One region of the Cutibacterium sp. LaCa_89 genome, then DNA from elsewhere that is predicted to be linked to it. Evidence: riboswitches for the same ligand, from Rfam matches in the RefSeq annotation. Region 1 holds a riboswitch; each other region holds the start of a gene.
What was found. Region 1 has a riboswitch for cobalamin ahead of cobI (precorrin-2 C(20)-methyltransferase). Riboswitches for the same ligand answer to the same signal wherever they lie in the genome.

Region 1 (5,610 bases):
AGCTGATGGGTTCGGGTACGTGAACGCGGGTTGTAGAAGGTGGTGACGAGATCCCCCTCGGCAGCCGCTCTCACCCTCTTGAGGATGAGATCCCAGTCGGTGTGCAGGTCCGAGAGACTGATCGTGGCGTGATCATGGCCCAGCGGAGCACCGAGGATCGCCGAGATGGCGAGCTCGGCGGTGACACCGGGAACGATCTCGACGTCGATGCCATCGGTGCCCATCTCCAGGGTCGGGGAGGCCATGGCATAGATGGCCGGGTCGCCGCCGCACACGAAAGCCACGTTGCGACCGTCGCGGGTCGCGTCAATGGCCGCCTGGGTGCGCTCCTCCTCGGTGCCCATCTTGGTGGCCAGGATTGTGGCACCCGGACGCACCAGGTCGCGGATCTGACGGACGTAGGGGGCATAACCCGCTATGAAGGTGGCATTGCGGATGGCATCGACGGCGCGCGGGGTGAGAAGATCTCGCGAGCCGGGCCCGAGGCCGACGACCGAGAGGTGACCACGAGCCGGGATGCGACCGACGGCGCAGGTGGCCTCGGGAGTCTTGGTCTTGTGGACCAGCAGCTCGGCTCCCTGGCACAGCACGGCAGCCTCGCTGACACTCGGTGTGCCGACCTCGCGTGCGACGACGTCGGAGGGAGTCGGGACATCCTGGGCGGCCAGCTCCTCCGCGGACTCGGTGCGGTAATCGACGCCGAGCTGATTCGCCAGCTTCACGAGACCGAGCTCACCGGCCTTGACCTCGTGGGAGACCAGACGAGTGACCGATCCAAGAGCCAGACCGTTGTCAGCGAGGGTCTTCTCGAGAAGCTCTCGCAGCGGTTCGACCTCGGTGCCCTTGTTACATCCCATCCCGACGACCAGGCAGTTCGGGTGCAGGACGACGGTGGGCAGGTCGTCACCATGGTCAGTCCGAATTCGCTCTGCGACCCGCTCGGAGACGATGATTCGGGCGACCGGGGATTCAGCATCCTCGGTGACGTTCTTGGGCAGTGGGGGCAGCGGCCAGGGCTGTTCGCGGATGACCAGCACCGGGCGTCCGGCGATGATCGATCCGGTCACCCCGGCGACGTCACCCTCGTAGGCCCAACCGAGCTGATCGAGGGCCGGGACACCGAGGGAGTCGGTGGCGGTGGACACGACGGCGGTGCCGCCGAGAGCCTCGGCGATGGTGCGGGAGAGCTCGTTGGCCCCACCGACGTGGCCACCCACCAATGGGATGGCGAAACGGCCGGCCTCGTCGACGACGACCACACCCGGGTCGGTCTTCTTGGACTCCAGCAGCGGGGCGATGATGCGCGTCGTGGCACCCAGGGCCAGGTGGGAGACGATGAGGTCGCACTCGCCCCAGGCCGCCGCCAGCCCGGTGCGGGACGGTCCGACGTACTTCTTGGTCTCGCGCTTGAGCACGTGGTCGATGGCCTCGGCGTGGGCCGCCGCGGCGTCGGAATTGATGATCTGTCCGATGATCGGGTCACGGTCCGAGCCGTCCGGGTTGGTGTCGACGCCGGGCTGGGGGGCCTCGGGAGCATTGACGTTGACGTCACCGGCCAGCTCCGGGTTGATGCCCAGGGCCGCCGGGGAGTCCGGATGATGCTCGAGGACCAGCACGACGTTGGGGCTGAGGATGTCCGCGTCAGCAATGACGGCCCTGGCTGCTTCCTCGTCGAGGACACGCACCCGCTGGCCCTCCTCACCGATCTTCTCAGCGAGGACGAAGGTCTTGCCGCGACCCGCGAGCCCGTCGACCAATTCCGCCAGGCCTCGGTTGGGGGCTGTCAGCACGCCCACCTTGGGATGGATCTTGGCAAGCCGGATGGCGGTCTCGATGTCCTTGGAGTGTGAGGAGACGAACTGGGCGTCGTCCCAGGGCAAGGCCACGGCGGCGAAAGCAGCCTGCAAGGAGGTCGGGGCCGTCACGACCTCGACCTTGAGACCGGCCTGGCGGATACGTCGCACCACACCGAAGAAGAGCGGGTCACCGGAGGCGATGACAACGACGTTGGCGTCGTCGGGCAGGGACTGAACTCGCTCGACGGCAGGGCCGATGAGGCCGAGCTTCTGACGCTTCTCGTCGGGAACGTTGAGGGCGTCAAGGTGACGCTGACCTCCGACGACGAGGTCAGCATCGGCGACCTCCTGGCGCAAGGAGTCGGAAATGGTACCGAGATATCCGTGGACGCGAATCATGAATTGTCCTTCGTGTCGGAGTTCGTGGGGTTCTGGTCGTAGACGCCGCGAGTGCCGTGGGCCTTGAGGTCAGCGCGGGCCTGGGCGTCAGCTCCGCGGTATTCGTGACGGAAACCGGGGTGGTAGAGGTGGCTGCGAGTCTTGATCGGGCCCTCTGCCAGGGCCGGTCCGACGAGGACGACGGCGTGCTTCCACAGCTTGTGGTTGCGCATCGTCTCCGAGAGGTGGGCCAGGTCGCAGCGGAACATGATTTCCTCGGGCCAGCTGACCGCGTACCCGATGATGCAGGGAGTCTCGGGCAGGTAGCCTCCCTCCAGCAGGGCATCCTGAAGAGCCTTGTTACGGGCCGCGGAAAGGTAGATCGCCATTGTCGCACCGTGACGGGCGAAGGAGGCGACGGTCTCCCCGTCGGGCATGGGGGTCCGCCCGCCCTCCAGTCGGGTGAGGACGAGTGACTGGGATACCTCTGGGACGGTGATCTCGACGTCCATCCGGGCGGCAGCGGCCGAGAAGGCCGAGATGCCCGGGATGGTCTCGAAGTCGATACCGATGCGACGACACAGGTCGCGCTGCTCGGCGGTGGCGCCATAGATGGACGGGTCACCGGTGTGGACCCTCGCCACCACCAGCCCCTCGTCACGGGCGCGGGTGTAGAGAGGCTCGAGGTCCTCCAGCGGGATGGAGGCGGAGTCAATGAGCTCGGCTCCCGCCTTGTGACGGGCCACCATGTCGGGGTGAACGAGGCTGGAGGCCCAGATGATGATGTCAGCGGTCTCGATGACACGGGCTCCGCGCAGGCTCACCAGGTCCGGAGCGCCCGGTCCGGCACCGACGAAAACGACCCTGCCTGCTCCCTCGGGGATCTCCCGCCACGGTACCGGAGGCGGCTCGATGGCGTTGTGGTCCAGATCCTCCAAGACCCTCTCAGAGGCGTGCTGAGTGGGTCGTGCAGCTTGAGGTTCGTTCACAGTTTTCCTCCCGTGATGGTGCGCTCTGGAGTGGTGAGGACGGTCGAGAAGTACGGCAGAGCCTGAGTATCAGCGACCTCACCGAGGGTGACGATCTGCTCGGACTCCAGCGTGACGTCGGTGCCGATGACAGCCTGACGATCCCGCTGCCGCAGCTGCTCGACAACGTCTGGGAGTTTGCGTCCCCCCTTGTAAATCGCCACTGAGTCGACGAGGTCGAGGACCTGGCAAAGTTTTTCCATCCCGACGGTGGCCGGGACGAGGGCCAGGACCTCCTTGCCCTCCACCAGCGGGCGCCCGGACGCCGCCGACAGGGCCTGCATGGCGGTGACACCTGGGCTCAGCTCGACGCTGACGTCGGGGAGTCTCTCCTCGACATTGGCGCGCAGGTAGGTGAAGGTGGAGAAGACCGTCGGATCGCCGACGGTGGCCAGGGCGACAGTGCGAGCCCCTTCGTCGAAGGCCGTGATCGCCGCATCGGCGGATACCTGCCAGGAGGCCCTGCGCTTCTCGCCGACACCAGACCTCTCCCGCATGGAGAAGGGGATGCGCTTGATGCGCTCGACGATCTCCGGGGCGACGGCAGTGATGATGGTCTCGGCACGTCCGGGACCGTCGGTGGTGGCCTCGGTGTAGGGCACGAGGATGACATCAGCCTCGCGCAGGATGCGCACGGTTCTCAGGGTGACCAGCTCTGGGTCACCCGGCCCCACTCCGACCCCGATGAGGGTTCGTCCCGACTTGTGGTCAGGATGTACAGGGGCATAGCTCATGACGGCCTCCTCAGGTGTCCTCGCCCGATGACGTGCGCAACGAACCGTTCGAGTGTCTGGCTGCCATCACCGCGGCGATGGTCACAGTGGCGGGACCGCGCCGGACTCACACCGGCTTCCTCGAGATCGGTCGTTGTATCGATCCTCCCACATCGTGGCACCACACCACGACACGGCCGGGGTCAGCTCCCGCCTGCCAGGGAGAACAGACGGTCAAGACCGAGATGCTCCTCAACGGCGTCGGCCAGCACGTCGATCATCTGCTCGCGGCGCTGCCCATACCCGATGGCACCCTCCACCGGGTGCCACGCCGATCCGGCATGCTCGGCAGCCTCGGCCAGCCAGGCGCGCCGGAAATCGTCACATTCGAAGGCACCATGCCACATCGTCCCCCAGACACTTCCGACGCGGACTCCGTCGAGGAAGGGCTCCCCCGCCGACAGGTCGACATCCATTCGGCCGTGATGGATCTCGTAGCCGCCGACCTCGATCCCCCGCCAGGATCCGCTCGGGATGGCCAGGGTCTTGTCGGCACCGAAGGTCACCTCGACCGGCAGTAGCCCGAGTCCCTCGGTTCGCTCGGTCGGCGATTCCTGACCCTCGGGGTCGAGGATGAGGCGGGTGAGCATCTGGTAGCCGCCACAAATGCCCAGCACAGTGCGACCTTGACGGGCACGGCGGGCCACGACCTCAGCGATTCCGGTGGACCTCAGCCACTCCAGATCACGCACGGTGGACCGCGATCCGGGCAGGACGAGCACGTCGGCCAGTTCGCAGGTGTTGGGGTTGGTCGTCACCTGGACGTCGACCCCGGCCTCGGCGGCCATGGCGTCGACATCGGTGGCGTTGGAGATTCTCGGCAGCCGGACGACGGCAACCCGCAGATCGTCGGTGGAAACGGAGTTCCCGTCGTGACGCCAGCGTCCCACCTCCAACGCATCCTCACCGTCGAGCCACACCTCGGGGACCCAGGGCAGCACCCCAAAACTCGGCATTCCGGTGCGACGAGTGATCTCTTCCAGACCAGGAGCGAGAACGGACTCATCACCGCGGAATTTGTTGATGACGTACCCGGCCAGCAGGGAACGGTCCGCGTCGTCGAGCAGCGCCCAGGTGCCGAAGAGGCTGGCGAGCACCCCGCCGCGGTCAATGTCCCCGACGAGCACCACCGGCAGGCTCTTCTCCCTTGCCAGTCCCATGTTCGTGTAGTCACCGGCACGCAGGTTGATCTCGGCCGGGGAGCCCGCACCCTCGCAGATGACCATGTCGTGGGCGGCGGAGAGCTCGTCGTAGGCGGCCCATGCGGCTTCCGCGAGGTGACGTCGTCCGGTGGCGTACTGTCCCGCTTCCAGCACGCCTCCCGGCGTGCCACGCAGCACGATGAAGGAGCGACGATCGGTGCCAGGTTTGAGCAGCACCGGATTCATGGCTGATTCCGGAGTCACCCTGGCGGCGCTGGCCTGCAGGTACTGCGCCCGGCCGATCTCGGACCCGTCGGGGCAGACCATCGAATTGTTCGACATGTTCTGGGCCTTGTAAGGAACGACGTCGATCCCGCGACGCCACGCGGCCCGGCAGAGGGCAGTGACGACCAGCGACTTCCCGGCGTCAGAAGACGTTCCGGCGACGAGGATTCCACTCATCTCACTTCTCCTTCGCGCTCGAGTCGTAACG
Region 2 (5,610 bases), 900 kb from region 1:
GAGGTGGCGCACCGCCAGCCGAGTGGTGGCGGCCAGTTGGTTCCAGTCGATGCGACGTTTCCCGCGCGGCCCGACGAGGTGTCCGGCGAGGTTGACCGAAGCCAGGTTGCACACCGAGGTGTGGTCGCGGTCCTGGGGCAGGCAGATCTCGGTGCACAGATTCGAGGAGTGGATCGTCCCGGTGGTGCTGTTCAACGCGCGGGTATTGACGCTGTCCTTCCACGTCAACCACGGGTGGGATGTCGTCTGCAGACTCACCAGGATGGCTCGGAACTGTTCGCGGGCCGTGGTGCGGTGGAAACGCTTGATGTGGCCGGCCTCGGCCTCGGCGATGTAGTGGGCGTAACGCTTCGAGAAGGCCGACCCGGTGAGCTCGGTGAGATCGGGGGTCTCGGCGGGGTCGAAGAGGTACCAGTCCTCGTCCTTGGCGACGCGTTTCATGAACTCGTCGGAGATCCACACCGCGGTGTCGGCGGTGCGGGTCCGCCGGTACGGGTCACCGGAGTTCTGCCGCAGATCGAGGAACTGCGGGAAGTCCATGTGCCAGTTCTCCATGTAGAAGCACAGTGCGCCGAGCTTTTTGCCTCCGCGGGAGACGGCCCGCAGCGTCGAGTCGATGGTGTGCATGAAGGGGATCGGACCGGTCGACGCAGTGTTGTCGGAGCGAATAGGTGACCCCTCGCAGCGCAGGTCGGACATCGACAGCCCGATGCCGCCGGTGCCCTTGGTGATCCACATGACGTCACGGATCGTCCGGGCGATGTGCTCCAAATCGTCCTCGGTGCGCATGACGAAGCAGTTGGACAGCTGACCAGCCGGGGTGCCCGCGTTGACAAGGGTGGATCCAGCCGCGAGATGACGCAGGTTACTCATCGAGTCGTAGAGGGCGAGGGCAGAGGAGGTGGGATCGTCCTCGGTGAGGCTGAGCCCCATCGCCACGCGCATCCAGAAGTACTGCGGTACTTCCAACGCTCGCTGGTCGGGGGTACGCAACAGGTAACGGTTGACCATGGTGCGCACGCCGGTGAAGCCGATGAGGTCGTCACGGATGGGATCAAGGGCCGTGGCGAGGGCGTCGAGGTCGAAGAGCCGCCCCAGTCGCTCGTCGAGGTGGCCGTCGGCGACGAGTTTGTCGATCGTGCGCGGGAAGCAGGCATGATGGAGGTCTCGCACCCGCTCGGGGCCGGCGTCACCGAGACCGTCGTGGGTGTCGCCGAACACCTCCTTGTACAGCTTCTTGACGGCGATTCGGCTAGCAATGGTGTCGAAGGCGGGGTCGTCCTTGGCATTGCCCAGAGCCACCTGGATGACGGCCTCGTCCAGGGCGTCGGTGGTGATCCCGTCGAACAGGGTGATCTCCACCTCGGCCTGCAGCAGGGTTGCCCGGGCAACGGCGTCGTCGAGCCCACGGGCTGAGTCAATGATGGATGCAGCGACTTCGTTGCCGTCGTAGGGGGCCAGGGATCCGTCGCGCTTGCGGACGCGGATGGTCGAGATGGGGTCGGCGCTCATTGCAATTCCTCCGTGCGATGCCGTAGGCACGCGACCGGGCGGAATGCGGCGGGGACACTGGTCCCCATGAACGCTGCGACACTTCCCGCGAGATCGCGAACCGGGCCCCGCGGTTGCGGGACCACACCTGGCAGGTCTTCGGACTCACGAGCACTTGTTGCCTACTGGCCGTCGCTTCCCATGCCGAAGCACAGTGCATGATGACGGCGGTCGTTCTCGTACACCGCTGCGGGGCAGCTCCGGATTCTCACCGGATTCCCTCTTGGCCCGTGCGAACACGGGAACCATGTGCACTCGCCACTATATGAACGCTGATCAAGGCGAGTCAACGCGAGGCCTGGAGAGCCTTGGGTGTGTGTGGCTGTCCTAGACTTGCGACGTGACGATTCCCGATGACTGGCGGATTGGTGACGCCGAGCGCGCCCGGGCATCGGACATCCTCGACGAGGCATGGACGTTGGGAAAGCTGACTCGCGACGAGCATGCGGAGAGGGTGGAGGCTGCTCTGCAGGCCCGTACCTATGGCGATCTGGGCGGGTTGCTCTCTGACCTTGGCGCGACGGTCGGGAGTGTGGCCGTCCCCGCTCGTCCTGGCCACGGCGAGGTGGTGCGGATCGTCCCCGGTCCGGAGGCTGACCACATGACCTGCATCATGAGCGACACGGTCTGGGCCTCGGGGCGGACGATGGCCAAACTCACCACCGTCACCGGGTTCATGGGGGATCCGTGCTTCGACCTGACCTCCATGCCGTGGGCAAGTCGTCACATCACCATTGACCTGACGATCGTTATGTGTGACGCGACTTTCCTGGTGCCCGACGGGGTGCGCATCGAGGACTCGATGTCGCGAGTGCTCGGAGACCTCACGGTTCGCGGACTCTCCCAGCCGGGGCTGGATGGCCCTGTCCTCACCTTGCGCGGGACGAGCATCCTCAGCGATGTTGACATCCACGGCCCTGGATCCAAGAAGTACGCAAGGCTCAGGAAGAAGTGGAATCGCTGACGGTCGACCGGCGACGGGATCGTCAGTCGTGTCAGCGCCACGCCCCACGGAACCTGGCCGGATGCCATGGGGCGTCCTCGTTGGGAACACCCAGCTCATGGGCGGCACGCAACGGCCAGTTGGTGTCGCGTAGAGCCGCCCGTCCCACCATGATGGCGTCGGCGCTGCCCTTCTCCAGCAGCTCCTCGGCCAGCTGTGGGGTCCAGATCATGCCGACGGTGGCTGTGGGAATATCCGCCTCGGCGCGCACCCGAGCCGCCAGGTCAGCCTGGTAGGCCGGGGCGACGGGGATGGGGGCCGACGAATTGCCTCCTGAGGAGGCGTCGAGCAGATCGACCCCGGCTTTCGCGAAGCGCCGCGACAGTTCGACGGAGTCCTTCACCTGCCAGCCGTCGTCCCGCCAGTCAGTGACCGACAGGCGCGCCAGCAAGGGCATGTCTTCAGGAATGGCCCCACGCACAGCCTTCGCGACCTCCAACGGCAGGCGAACACGTCCGTCGAAGTCACCGCCCCAACCGTCGGTGCGGGTGTTGGACAGCGGCGAGTAAAACTGGTGCAGCAGGTAACCGTGGGCGCTGTGAAGTTCGACGGCGTCGAATCCAGCGTCCACAGCACGCGCGGCGGCGGCGCGGAAGTGGTCGACGACCTTCTCGATGCCGTTCTCGTCAAGGGCGTTGACGGGCAGGCCGACGTACTGCTTGCCGTCAGCAGGGGCGGTGGTCGGACCGACGGGAATCCAGCCGCCCTGCTCAGGGGGTACCACGCTGCCATGGAATCCCGGCCACCACTTCTCGGTGGAGGCCTTCCGGCCGGCGTGACCGAGCTGCACGGCGATCTTGCCACCAAGCTCGTGGACGGCATCAGTGACGGTGCGCCAGGCAGCCACTTGGTCGTCATTCCACAACCCGGTGTCAGCAGGGCTGATGCGGCCTTCGGGGCTGACCGCGGTGGCCTCGGCGACGATGAGGCCGAAGCCACCAGCGGCAAAGGACCCGTAATGGATGAGATGCCAGGTGCCCGGGATCCCGTCGTGAGAATCCACCGCGTACTGGCACATCGGTGGTAGCCAGGCGCGGTTGCGAACTGTCAGGCCACGGAGAGTGAGGGGCTGGAACAGCAGAGGTGACGTCATGACTCCATGACACCACGCGTTTCAACCTTCATCCCGTCAATCTCGACCGCCAGCCAGGTTGGCAGCCGTGTCAGACGTGGTGGTGGTAATTCGGCTTCCACTCGCGCACTGAGGTCACCTGGACAGCCGTCTTGGGGTAGGGGTCAGCCTCCAGCAAATGATCGAGAGCATCGCGGTCAGGCACGGTGTAGATAAGCACCGCTCCGCTGCCGTCAGCCAACGGGCCGGCATTGACGAGCTGGCCACGTTCGCGCATGACATCAAGGTTCTCCAGATGGGCCGGGCGCGCGGCCATGCGCTCCTCGGAATGGGCGGGATCATAATGGGTTTCGACGATGAAAACTGCCATGACCCAATGCTATTGGGACATGGACCGGAACTGAAGCGTTGAGAAGGCGTCGGACGTTGACGCGTCATCGTGTGGCATGGGATGCCCTGGGATGCCGCCACAGTGTCGGTGCTTGTCAGATGACGTTTCGGGAAATCAGGGTGGCAAACGTGCGCGGAACCGTCCCACGACGGGAACATTGGGCGCTCAAGATTTTGACACCAGCTCAGCCAACGGTGCACCAGCCGGTCGCAGCCGCGGTGGTGTCGTTGGCCCCAGCACGGATGAACTTGCGAGTCTGGTTGTTCGACAGCGCGTACCCGGTCTGCGGCTGGGCGGTGGACCGGGCGAAGATCGTGCCGGCGACCTTGCCGTCCGTCGTCAGCAGTGGCCCACCCGAGTTGCCCGGACGTACCGTGCCGCGCAGCGAGAGGATCTCGCGGACGACGGTGTCGGTGCCGTAAATGTTCTCACCCCGAGCCATGATCGACCCACGCACGGTGGCGGCCTCGAGGGTGTACGGACCATCAAGTGGGAATCCGGCGACGACCGTCGGATCACCATCCTTGACAGCCGACGCCATTGTCAAGGCTGGGGCATGAAGGTCGGGAACCGCCAACACCGCCAGGTCCATGTCCGGGTCGTAGGAGACGACGCGGGCTTGCAGTCGAGCCCCAGATCCGCCCACCTGCACGGTGACCTGGTTGGACCCGGCGACGACATGGGCGTTCGTCGCCACCCGGTGGCGAGAACTCACCCATCCGGTGCCCTCGGAGGCCCGATCACACCGTGGTGCCCGCGACCGCACCTTGACGATGGATTGAGCTGCGCGCCGCACTCCAGGAGTAGTGACGGTCTCGTCGTCGGGAGCCGGTGCGGGCAGGCTGGGAGCTTCGTCGGCGAAGACCTTCGGGAAGGTGTCAGCAGCTCGGCCGACCAGTCGGGCAGCGGCCTCGTTGACCTCATCCGGGATGACGCGATTGGTCTGGGTGATGACGGATGACTCGTCGATGGCCTCGGTCCATGACGGCGGCAGGATGGGGGAGAGGGCTGTCGCCGCCACCGTGACGACAAGTGCGGTTGCGATGACGTTGAGCACTGAGCCGCCGAAACGGTCCACGTTGCCCAACCCCACCGAGTTGAATGCGCGGTGGATGTGTTGGGCGATGTGGACGCAGATGCCCTGAATGATCTCGGCAATGACGAGGGTGATGCATACCCGCACCGCACCTGCGGCCAGCCAGGTCCAATTCTCGTCGAAGAACTGGTCAGCGACGATGCCGGAGGTCCACAGACCGGCCCACACCCCGAGGACTAACCCGATGAGGCTGGCCACTCCGACGACGGCCCCGCGCATCCACCCGGCGATGGCACGCATGGCGAGGTACACCACGAGGATGACGTCGAGGATGTGCGGCATGGCTCTCCCGTCGGAGGTGGGTGGACGAAGTGACGGATACAGCATCTCAATGGTGCCTTTTGAGGTGGCGATGAGCCAACGTAGGGGACCCGAACGCATTCGACTTCGCGGAATTCGTGGTTATTGGTAGCTTGACGTCATGAGTCATCACGATGGCGAGGACGGGGGCACGCCTGCCCATGACGCGGATTCTGTCCACGACGATCTCGTCATCC
Region 3 (5,610 bases), 230 kb from region 1:
TTCTCATCGGCGTCACGGATGACACGAACCGTCACGTCGCCGGCTGCCAAGGCACTGTTGAGCTGAGAGATGTCGCGGCAGGTGAGCCCCGTCATGGCCGACATCTCCTCCAAGGACTCACGCTTGCCGACCCACATCTCGCCGTAGGTCGGGTCGGCGTAGAACTCTCGGTCCGTGCGCGGGGCACGCGGCTTGAAGTACAGCACGTCTCGGGTCTCGGCGGTGGTGTCGACGACGAGCACCGCATTGGGTTCTCGGTCGGTGCCTAGGCCCGAGTAGTAGGCGAAGGCGGTATTGGGACGGAAGGGGTAGTCGCAGTCGTTGTTGCGGCGCATGAGATGCCCAGCCGGAATGACGAGTCGGTCCCCGTCGAAGCGGGCGGCCAGGGCGTCACGGTGAGCAGTCGCCGAGGGCACGGAGCCCAGCGGCTCAGGAAGCTCGTCGGGGTAGGGGGCCCAGTCCGTGGGGATGAACTCGACGAAGGCCTTGGAGAACGGGGTCTGACGCTTGGGGACCTTCTGCTCCTCGGCCTGCTTCATCTGTTCGTTCAGATCTGACGACCTCGTCTCGGTCATATGTGTCAGGACCTCCGTTGGTTGATGGTGTGACTCCCAGTGTAGGTGCCGATGACATGGAAGTACTGGCAGACGACGACTGGCTCGTCAGTGGTGTCCTTGAGGGGAACGAGGTCGATGTCGGTGTGTTCGATGACGCACACCCGTCTGCCGTCAGAGTCGACAACCACCTGCCGGTCGCCGACGGACGGCATCCCCCGAAGCGGTCGCATTCCCCCTGAGACATGAGGTGGTGATCCCACCGGAAAGGATGGCCGCCACGAGACGGTCCCGCATCGGACCGGGGAAACCAATTCGCCGTCAGGCAGGGTGCCGTCCCCGCGCATCCCCCTACCTACGGGAGGTAGGCTGAACCCCACATGTCAACAGGGCCTGCTCAACGGGGCCAGAAACGCAGGAGGTCAGCGTGAAAGCCGCGGCACAGGATCAGTGGAAGCTTCTCGATCTTGCACGGACTGACCGTCTGATCGCCCGTGCCCAGCACCGTCGTCAGACCCTGCCCGAGCTGGCCGAGCTCAAGGACCTCGCGGTCCAGCGCAGGACCCTTGCCGAGGAGGTCGTCGCCAAGTCGACCGCGCTGTCGGACGCCAAGATGGAACAGGAGCGCATCGAGGGCGACCTCGAGCCGGCCCGTGCCCGCATGGAGCGCAATCAGAAGACCGTCGATTCCGGTTCCGTCACCGACCACAAGGCCTTGAAGGGTCTGACCGAGGAGATCGAGCATCTCGGGCGACGCATCAGCCTGCTGGAGGACGCCGAGCTCGATGCCATGCAGGCCGTCGAGGACGCCGAAGCCGCTCACTCCGACGCGGATCGTCGTCGTATCGAGCTGGATGGCCACATCCGCACCGTCCTCGCGTCTCGCGATGCCGGTCTCAAGGGGATCGACGACGAGCTGGTCGAGTTGTGCCGGTCTCGCGAGACCCAGGCGGGTGGTGTCCCGGTTGATCTCCTCAAGCTCTACGAGATGCTGCGCGAGCGCACCGGGATGGGGTGTGCCAAGCTCGTCCACGGGGTGTGTGAGGGATGTGGCATTGCTGCGAATCCGGCTGACCTGCGCACCTATGTCGCAGCCGCCGAGGACGACGTCGTGCGTTGCGAGGAGTGCGACCGGATTCTGGTGCGCACCGAGGAGTCTCTCTGAGAATTGCGCCGTTGCCCGTGTGGCGACGATGCGGCAATGACCGTAGAATCGACGGTCGGACGAGCCATCCGGGTGATCGCGGCAGTCTTGAGCTGTCGAGGAAAGTCCGGGCTCCACAGAGCAGGGTGGTGGGTAACGCCCACCCGGGGTGACCCGCGGGACAGTGCCACAGAAAACAAACTGCCGGCTTTCGGGCCGGTGAGGGTGAAACGGCGGGGTAAGGGCCCACCGCGTCATCGGTGACGGTGACGGCACGGCAAACCCCACTCGGAGCAAGGCCAAGAAGACCACGAGGTCGCGGACGTGTTCGAGGGCTGCTCGCCTGAGCGTCCGGGTAGGCTGCGCAGCCGGAAGGCTGGAGGATGCCAGTAATGGCGTTCACAGATGGATGATCACCGGCCCTGAGGGGCCACAGAACCCGGCTTACAGGATGGCTCGTCCCTTCTATCATCGGGTCCATGAAGTTCGGAATTCGTACTCCCAGCCTGTCCAGAACCATCTCGGCCAGGACGCGTGGTCGAGTCACGAGGACTGTCAGGCGCACCCTCATTCCCGGTTATGGCCGTAAGGGAATGGGTTGGCTGCGAGATCCACGTCGAGCCGCCTACAACAAGGTTTACCGGAAGACGACGATGCGTTTCGGTGACCTGTTCAAGTGAGGTAACTCCTTGGAGGAGGGCATACGAAGCGGATGCTAACATGCTCACGTCAGGTTGCTGGTGACCCCACCAGCGCTGGAATCCGGTGAGAAGCCGGAGCTGACGCGCAGCGGTATGACTGATCTGCCCCGGCGAACGCCACTGGTGCCATGAGCACTGGGAAGGAGCCGGGAACGGAGACGAGGTCGAGCCCGAAGACCACCTGACGCCGTCCTGTCGGTACCCGGTCGCGCACGCCGAACACAGAAAGCTGGCTTACTCATGCCCGTCATCCCGTCATCCCTTCGCCGCGTCCTCGTGGCATCGGTGCTTCCCGCCGTCCTGCTCGCCGGCTGTGCCGGTGCCCCCAAGGACTCCGCGTCATCGTCGTCTTCCTCGGTCTCAGCGTCGGCTTCTGGTCCGATCACCATCACCAACTGCGGACAGCAGGTCACCCTCGACAAGCCCGCCACGAGGGCAGTGACCCTCAATCAGGGAGCCACTGAGGACGTGCTGGCCATCGGCGGGGAGTCCAAACTCGTCGGCACCGCCTACCTTGACAGTGAGATCCCGGCGAAGTGGAAGAAGGCCTATGACTCGGTCAAGGTGCTCTCCAAGGAGTACCCGTCCAAGGAGACCTTCCTGGCCGCCAAGCCTGATCTGGCGCTGTCCTCGTATTCCAGCGCTTTTACGGACAAGGCCGTCGGCACGCGTGATGAGCTGAAGAAACAGGGAATTGCCACCTACATCAGCCCCTTCGGTTGCCCCAAGGGCACGCCCTCGGCCGAAACCACCTGGGAAAACGTCTGGAAGGAAATGACCGAGGTGGGGACTCTCATCGGCGTCAAGAATGCGGCTGACAAGGCCATTTCCAAGCAGCGAGATGCCCTCAAGGAGGTCACCGGGAACAAGCACGGCACCGGGACGTCGATCGTCTGGTTCGACTCGGGAGACAAGACTCCGTTCATTGGCGCCGGACATGGCGGACCCCAGCTCCTCATGGACGCTGTCGGTGCCAAGAACCTCTTTGCCCATCTCGACGGCGGTTGGGCAGACGGCTCCTGGGAGAAGATTGTCGCATCCAACCCTGAGGTCATCGTGGTCGCCGATGCCAGTTGGTCCACGGCGACGTCGAAGATCGACTATATGAGGAAGGACCCCGTCCTCAGCCAGATGAAGGCCGTCAAGGAGAACAAATTCGTCACCGTGCCGTTCTCCCAGAGCACCCCTGGTGCCGAACTCGTGGACGGTGCGAAGACCCTCAATGACGGTCTGGCGAAGATCACCGGCAAGTGAGTCGTCAGCGTAGTTGGCTGATCACCGGCATCCTCGCCATGGCCTTGGTCGGCAGTGTCCTCGTGGTGCTCGGGACCGGGGCGGTACACGTTCCTGTCCATGATGTCGCGAGGGTGGTGGCCCGGCGATTCCGTCTCATCGAGGGCGCCGACGTCACGGTTCTCGATGATCAGATCGTGTGGCAGCTGCGGGCTCCGCGCGTCATCGGATCGATGGCCGTCGGCGCTTTGCTGGCGATGTGCGGCGCGGTACTGCAGACCCTGACCGGTAATGACCTGGCCGATCCCTATCTGCTCGGCATCTCCAGTGGGGCCTCGGTGGGTGCGGTCTTCATCCTCATCATCGGAATCTCCAGCACTCTGGGGCAGTCCGTCCTCATGACACTGGCCTCCTTCGGCGGGGCGGTCGGGGCCCTGGTCATGGTGCTGGCCATGGCCACTGGCAAGTCCGGGGAGTTACCCGCCAGCCGGACCATCCTGGCCGGGGTGGCCGTCGGACAGTTGTGCGGCGCGGCGGTGTCCATGATGATCATGGTGTGTGGTGAGTCGAACGCAGCTCGATCAGCCCTGTCGTGGACCCTCGGGTCGTTCACCGGTGTGAGATGGGGATCGACGATCACCCTGGCCGTCGCCACCGTTCCGGCCCTCATCGCCGGGATGGCATTGTGCCACACCCTTGACGCCTTCGCCTTCGGTGACGTCAGCGCGATGTCCCTGGGAGTACCGGTCAACACCGTGCGCTGGATGATCATGGTTGGCACCGCCCTGCTGACCGCTCTCAGCGTGGCCTTCGTCGGCCCCATCGGATTCGTCGGGCTGACGGTCCCACACATCGTGAGGTTCTGGACCGGGCCGCGACACGCCCGGCTGCTACCGGTGTCGGCCCTCGTCGGGGCCCTGCTCATGGTGTGGTCCGACACCGCAGCGAGGTGCTTGCGCCCTGACACCGAGATTCCCGTCGGGGTCATCACTGCGGCCGTCGGAGCCCCGGTGCTGGTCGTCCTGCTGCGTCGACAGGCGTCTCGATCATGAGTGCCGGGACAGCAGCAACGTTGCGAGCTGAGGATCTTGGTTGGACGGTCGACGGGACGACGATCTTGTCCGGGGTCGACGTGGAGATTCGGCCAAAGGTCATGACGATGGTCATCGGGCTGAACGGATCCGGGAAGACGACCCTGTTGCACCTGCTGGCCGGGTTGCGGAAGCCCAGCGCGGGGCGGGTGTGGTTGGGGGAGCGTGATCTCTCCGGGATCGGGGCCAAGGAGCGCTCCCGGGTGATGGCCCTTCTCGAGCAGAGTCCTTCGGCTCACGTGGAACTGACGGTGCGTGACGTCGTCCAGCTCGGACGCATTCCCCATCTGGGAGGCTGGGGGATCGGCAATCTCAGTCGCCGAAGAGGGCGTGACGGAGATGCCGTCGAGAACGCGATGGCGTCAACCGGAGTTGCTGATCTTGCTGACCGGGCATGGTCGTCCCTCTCGGGAGGGGAGAGGCAGCGTGTTCAGTTGGCCCGAGCTCTCGCCCAGGATCCTGAGATCCTGCTCCTGGACGAACCCACGAATCATCTCGACCTGCGTCACCAGATTGACCTGTTGGAGAGAGTGCGTGGTCTTGGTCTGACAACGGTGACCGTCATCCATGATCTTGACCTGGCCGCCGCCTACGCGGATGACCTCGTCGTGCTGGACTCGGGCCGGATGGTCGCAGCAGGGTCGGCCTCCGAGGTACTGACTCCTGACCTCGTCCGTGAACATTTCGGAGTCGACGGCGAGGTTTGGTCAGATTTCAGACGTGGATTCACCTGGCGGGGATTGCAGCCATGACGACGCGCATCGCGGTCTCGCTGCGCTGGGAGGATTCCTCTGACGCGGTCAGCGCAGAAGCAGTGGCCCGTCACGTGGATGCCGACCGGAACGCATGTCTGCAGGGTCCTGGACCGGCGCTCGTAGATGTCCTCG
Region 4 (5,610 bases), 1.2 Mb from region 1:
AGGGTCGACAGTCGGAGTTCCGGTAGGAATGACCGTGGGAGTCATCGTCGGGGACACCGTGGGCGTCTCGGTGGGGGCGGCAGTCGGCACAACGGTCGGGGTCTCCGTCGACGTAGGGGTCGGAGTCACCGTAGGGGCGACAGTCGGAGTTCCGGTAGGAACGGCCGTGGGAGTCATCGTCGGGGACACCGTGGGCGTCTCGGTGGGGGCGGCAGTCGGCACAACGGTCGGGGTCTCCGTCGACGTAGGGGTCGGAGTCACCGTAGGGGTGACAGTCGGCGCTGGAACCGCAGCCGTCACAGGCTGAATCAACGTCCCGGTGAAGTCCTCGGAGTGGCTGGCGGCGTCCTTGTGCGACCACGTCCAGGTGTAACCATCGCTGGCCTCTGGATAAGTCACTGTGTCACCCGATACCGTCACACCTTCAGGAGCGATGAATTCAGCCTTGGAGCCGTCGGCAGCCTTCGCCATCGGAACCGCAACCTGTTGCTGGGCAAGAACGGGCGCGGCCGTCACAGTCTGCCATCGGGCACGCAGACCCATGAATGCGATGCTCTTCACGGCCGACAGCGGGGACAGGTCGGAGATGTGGTTTGAGCTGAGCCCCACTTTGGTGAGATTCTTCATCCCGGCCAGAGCGGAAACATCGGAGATCTCGTTGTTGTCGAAACCGACCTCAACGAGGTTCGTCAACCCCTTGATAGGGGTCAGGTCGGAGACCTTGTCACCGTTGAGGAACAGCTTCTTCAATGAGGTGGTACCGGAGATCCCGGACAGATCGGCCAAGTTGACATTGTTGTTCGCCACCAAACGGGCAAGCTTGGGAAGCGCGCCCAGCCCGTCGAGGCTGGTGATGCCCGGATACTTGTACTTGCCGCGCCTGTTCTGGTTGATCGTCAGGTCCGTGAGACTCGTCAGCGAGGACAGCGGCTTCACCGTGGTGATGGGGTTCTGATCCAGGCTCATCGTCCTGAGATTCCCCAGACCCGCGAGCGGAGCCAAATCCTTGACGTGGTTGTTGGGCAGGTAGAGCGTCTCGAGCTTCGTCAGACCGGCAAGCGGATCGACGCTCTCAATCTCGTTGGTCGTCAGGTACAGGGTCTTGATGTTCGTCAGGGCCTCAGCTCCGGTGATGTCCTTGATGCCCTTGTCGATGCACTTGACCTCAGTCAGCGCACCAAGATTCTCAGCCGTCAGCGGCTTACCGGCACCTACGGCATCCTGGAGACAGGACTTGAAGTTCGCATCGGGGATATCGACGAGCTTCGGTGGTTCGGGAGCCGCGACGACATGGACAGTGATGGACCCGTTGAAGTACGTCGAGGCGTCACGGAACTGCCACACGTAGTCGCCAGCAGAGGGATAGGTGACGTTCTTGCCCTTGATCTTGACACCCTCAGGCACTTCGCGGTCGGCCACGAAGGTCGTACCGTGATGGTCGACAGCTGTCGGGACGGGGACCTGAACCCCGGCGGTGGCCGAGTCACCGTCAACGGCCTGGAAATTCGAGGTGATGTCGGCGTCACCTAGACCCTTGATGTCTTTGAGCGCGGATAGGTCACGGATGTGGTTCTTGCCGACGTCCAGCCGGGACAGCTTCGTCAAGGACCTAAGAGGCGCGACGTCGGTGATCTCATTGCTGTTGACATCCAGGCTGAAAATGCCAGTCGAGGAGGCCAACGGCTTGAGATCACTAATCTTGTTACCCGACAGAAAGGCTTTTCCCAGACCGGTCAGCCGATCAAGGCCGGTGAGGTCCTTGATTCCCATATTCCGGCAACTCAGGCTCGTCACGCCAGCAAGTTGATCCTTGGAAGGGGTAGTGGTGTCCAACTTGTCAGTGATGCACTTCTGCAGGGCCTTATCAGGAATCTCGAAGGACGCTACCGGAGTCGTCGGGGCTGGATCAACCTTCGGCTTCCAGGTCGGAGGAACCTCCCACGGGCCATCAATGAGCATGTAATGCCAGGCCTCGATCGAGCCAGGCTTCGGGTGGTAGTTGCTGGCACCTAGCTGCGAGTACTCCCATTTTGTCTCGGCATTCCTACCAGCCGGCTGACCATGAAAATAACCCCAATAGGCGTAAAATTTATCGGGGTTCTCCGGATATCCATTGATTGAATCAATGAACATTCCCAGGTCGCCACCGAAATCGGTGCTGCCGATGTCGAAACCGGCTGACTTCAACGCCTCCACCCCAGTGGAGAACTTCGACGCGCAGCCGGTGTCGACATGCCCGTCATCACGCTCGGCATACACGAACACGTGCTTCTGATCGATGCACTTCTGCGCCTCATCGTCGTACGACGTCGCCGGTGCTGCCGACGCCGGAACGAATGACACGATGGCCATCGGTATGGCCATGGCCACAGACAACACCACGGCCAACCCCTTGAACCGTCTCACAGGTCCTGCCTTTCACTGCGTGGACGCTTCGTCGTCATCCAAAGACAGGACCGACCATTCCGCTGTCCACGACGGAATTGAGTACGAGACATCTCAACGACGGTGATCCGACTTTGCCGACATCTCTGTCGAACTACACGGTTGCGGGACAGTCCTGGATTCACACCAGGTTCCCCATCGATGAAACCACCAAGATCCTAACATAAGGTGTTCTCGTCGCCGAACCCGAATGTGGACATGTGGTGGCGCCAAGCCTAGACTGACACCGCGACCGCAGGGGAATTCGGTGTGAATCCGGAACTGACCCGCAACCGTGAGGGGCCCACCCCCGAGTCGGAGTACCTGGGTTGTCGAAGGAATATCACACACCGTCGAGGACTGCGGTGAGTTCGACTCAGGGGCCCTTCCCGTCCGGAGCGCAACGCAGCCTCAGGAAGAAGGCCCGCCACATGACCAGGCTCAATCAATGGGTCGCCGGCCTCGCCGCCGGTGCGCTCGTCGCATCGCCGTTCGCGGCACCAGCGTTCGCTGACCCGCAGCCCGCGCCATCCCATGCAGCCATCACCGCCACCATTGATGACGGCTCTGCTCCCTACTGCTTCGATCCGCCGGCCAACCCGGTCAAGGGTGCCATGTGGGCCGGATCGGTCAACGACACCGCCGCCACCAGCAAGTACGTCGCCAAAGCCGCCGACTGGCTCGCCCAGAAGTGGCAGGAAGACCCGACAAACTACAGACAGGCCGGCGGCATCGCCGACGGCATCATCGCCCTGGTCGGCTCAGACGCCCATCCCGACGTCGTCAAGGAAATGACCACAGCCCTCAAGGAAGCCGGCCCGAAGTACGTCGACAAGAACCCGGCTGGCCTGGCCAAGGTGATCATGACCGCCGAAATTCTCGGCGAGGATCCCACCTATTTCCTCGGCAAGGAAACCGGAAACCTCTGGATCAAGCTCGCCAGCTACATCAACGATGACAGCCCAGGCATGAAGAACCGCGTCACCATGTACTGGGGCCCACACCTCATCACCATCGCACTGACCCGCGCCAACCGCCCGGTACCAACGAAGATCCTCGACAAACTGCTGTCCACCCAAGGCACCCAAGGTGACGATGCCGGCGCTTTCGGATACACCAAACGAAACCAAGACGGCACGAAAACCTTCGTCGGCGACCCCGACTACACCGGCATCGCCCTGTCCGACCTCACCCTCCTCCAACGCAACCCCCACCTCATCCCAGACGGCTACCACACCAAAATCGACACTGCCGCCAACAACGCCACCACATGGGCCATCAACACCAAAACCCACGACGACGGCGACTACTGGGAAACCTACTCCGCAGCCAACTCCACCGGCATGCTCGCCAGCGCCCTCGCCGAGCGTGGCGAGGACATGAAATCCGTCAAGCAATGGCTCATCCGCCAACAAAACCTCACGAAAGTCGGCGCATGGCAAGCCCAACGCAACGACCACGAACCCAACATCATGGCCACCGACCAAGCCATCATGGCCATCACCGGCCACGGCTACGCCTCAACATGGTCCGGCAAAACCCCCAAAAACACCCCAACCTGCACAACCACCCCAACCACCAAGCCCACTGTCACCCCAACCACCAAGCCCACTGTCACCCCAACCGGCAAGCCCGGTGACATGGGCGGCGCCCAGAAGTGCATCGCCGTGGGCCATGTGTGGGTCTACGTTGAGCAGCGCGACGGCACCTCCGAGGGTGCTTGCGCCTCGAAGTTCGGCAATGGTCTGGAGGCGCTTGAGTCCGCCGGATTCATCGTCAAGGCCGAGGGCAGCATGGTCACCATGATCAACGGCTACCCGACGAAAACCGACACCCACGAGGCGTACTGGTCCTACTGGCACGCCACCCCGGCTGGCGCTGACAAGTCGGCGACATGGGAGCACTCGAGGACCGGCGCCGCGAGCGCCCAGCCCAAGGCCGGATCCATTGAAGGCTGGTACTTCAAGTCCTCCGCCGCTGACTGGAATGCTGGACCGAGCTGGGATGCCCGTCTAACACCATACGACCCCTCGGCTACCCCGACTCCGAATCCGAGCGTGACCCCGACCCAGACGCCGAAGCCATCCGTCTCCCCGACAGTGGCCCCGACCGTCACTCCCACCGGCACACCGACGATGACCCCGACCGGATCGGCCACTCCGACGCCATCCGCCACCGAAACGGCCACCGCAACTGGATCGGCCACCGCAACGGCTACTGCCACGGCACCCGCCCCAGTGACACCAGCCCCGGTCGGCCCGTCGAACCGTCCCTCGGATCGTCCGACAGCGCTGCCGCGTACCGGCGTCTGAGACAGCTGCTGGGTCGAATACTCTCCTCTGAGGCATGATCGTCAGGTGAGTATTCCCCGCATCGAGAGTCGGCGAGCACTCCGACCCATGGTTGGAGTGCTCGCCGCTGTGTTGTTCGCCACCCTGACCATCTTCTTCTCGGTCGCCGCGCAGGCCACACCTTCGCCGAGCGCCGATACCGGTCAGGCGAAAGCGATTGACGACTGCCTCAACGCCAAGAAGGTCTGGGTCTTCGTCATCACTGACGACGAGAAGGTACTGGCCAACCAGTGTGTCGACTCACCGTCCACCGGCGCCGACGTCCTCGAGAAGGCCGGAATCACCGTCAGCAAGAACAAGTCGGGTCTCATCTGCACGATGAACGATCATCCCGCTACCTGCCCCAGGACCTTCAACGGCCAGTACTGGGCGTACTACCACGCCTCTGGCGCCGGTGCCGCCTGGGACTACTCGAAGAAGGGCGCCGACCAGTACAAGCCAGCTGCCGGATCCATCGAAGGCTGGTGCTACAACAAGCCAAAGACCAAGTCCTGCACTCCCCCGAAGCTGGCTGCCGGGAGCGCTGCGGGCGTCTCTTACCAGTTGACCAGTAACAGCGCGAAGACGGGTCAGAACGCCGACACCTCGTCTGGCAGATCTACGTCCGGCCCGATTGCCACGGCCATCGTCATTGCCCTCGTGGTCATCGCCCTCATCGTCGCATTCGTCGTGCGTCGCCGCCAGTCCTGACCTGCACCACCAGGCGCAACGGCAGCGGGGGCCGGGGATCATGTCCCCGGCCCCCGCTTCTTACGTATGAGATTTCACCGTCACTTGACGTAGCCGATGTCCTCTGTGTGCACCCTCTGGAAGGTCGCAGCACCGAAGTTCGCCA

Region 2: it holds a riboswitch for cobalamin, as region 1 does, so the genes downstream of both, ACP8LP_RS10670 (ribonucleoside-diphosphate reductase subunit alpha) here and cobI (precorrin-2 C(20)-methyltransferase) in region 1, are expected to answer to the same signal.
Region 3: it holds a riboswitch for cobalamin, as region 1 does, so the genes downstream of both, ACP8LP_RS03400 (ABC transporter substrate-binding protein) here and cobI (precorrin-2 C(20)-methyltransferase) in region 1, are expected to answer to the same signal.
Region 4: it holds a riboswitch for cobalamin, as region 1 does, so the genes downstream of both, ACP8LP_RS09355 (prenyltransferase/squalene oxidase repeat-containing protein) here and cobI (precorrin-2 C(20)-methyltransferase) in region 1, are expected to answer to the same signal.

What each region holds. Positions count from the first base shown of each region.
Region 1 is NZ_CP190889.1:504,493-510,102, reverse strand. Features, by position in the region: gene cobJ (precorrin-3B C(17)-methyltransferase) at 1-2,195, opposite strand, end outside; gene cobM (precorrin-4 C(11)-methyltransferase) at 2,192-3,163, opposite strand; gene cobI (precorrin-2 C(20)-methyltransferase) at 3,160-3,888, opposite strand; cobalamin riboswitch at 3,875-4,102, opposite strand; gene ACP8LP_RS02260 (cobyric acid synthase) at 4,119-5,579, opposite strand; gene cbiB (adenosylcobinamide-phosphate synthase CbiB) at 5,581-5,610, opposite strand, start outside.
Region 2 is NZ_CP190889.1:2,311,782-2,317,391, reverse strand. Features, by position in the region: gene ACP8LP_RS10670 (ribonucleoside-diphosphate reductase subunit alpha) at 1-1,512, opposite strand, end outside; cobalamin riboswitch at 1,625-1,816, opposite strand; gene ACP8LP_RS10665 (DUF1707 SHOCT-like domain-containing protein) at 1,892-2,515, shown strand; gene ACP8LP_RS10660 (NADH:flavin oxidoreductase/NADH oxidase) at 2,547-3,647, opposite strand; gene ACP8LP_RS10655 (YciI family protein) at 3,718-3,996, opposite strand; gene ACP8LP_RS10650 (MarP family serine protease) at 4,202-5,395, opposite strand; gene idi (isopentenyl-diphosphate Delta-isomerase) at 5,535-5,610, shown strand, end outside.
Region 3 is NZ_CP190889.1:731,488-737,097, forward strand. Features, by position in the region: gene ACP8LP_RS03375 (aminopeptidase P family protein) at 1-575, opposite strand, end outside; gene ACP8LP_RS03380 (ASCH domain-containing protein) at 581-787, opposite strand; gene ACP8LP_RS03385 (zinc ribbon domain-containing protein) at 982-1,719, shown strand; RNA gene rnpB (RNase P RNA component class A) at 1,780-2,161, shown strand; gene ACP8LP_RS03395 (hypothetical protein) at 2,178-2,378, shown strand; cobalamin riboswitch at 2,413-2,598, shown strand; gene ACP8LP_RS03400 (ABC transporter substrate-binding protein) at 2,640-3,653, shown strand; gene ACP8LP_RS03405 (FecCD family ABC transporter permease) at 3,650-4,684, shown strand; gene ACP8LP_RS03410 (ABC transporter ATP-binding protein) at 4,681-5,475, shown strand; gene ACP8LP_RS03415 ((2Fe-2S) ferredoxin domain-containing protein) at 5,472-5,610, shown strand, end outside.
Region 4 is NZ_CP190889.1:2,033,971-2,039,580, forward strand. Features, by position in the region: gene ACP8LP_RS09350 (leucine-rich repeat domain-containing protein) at 1-2,406, opposite strand, end outside; cobalamin riboswitch at 2,630-2,870, shown strand; gene ACP8LP_RS09355 (prenyltransferase/squalene oxidase repeat-containing protein) at 2,856-4,736, shown strand; gene ACP8LP_RS09360 (hypothetical protein) at 4,782-5,465, shown strand; gene ACP8LP_RS09365 (ABC transporter family substrate-binding protein) at 5,546-5,610, opposite strand, start outside.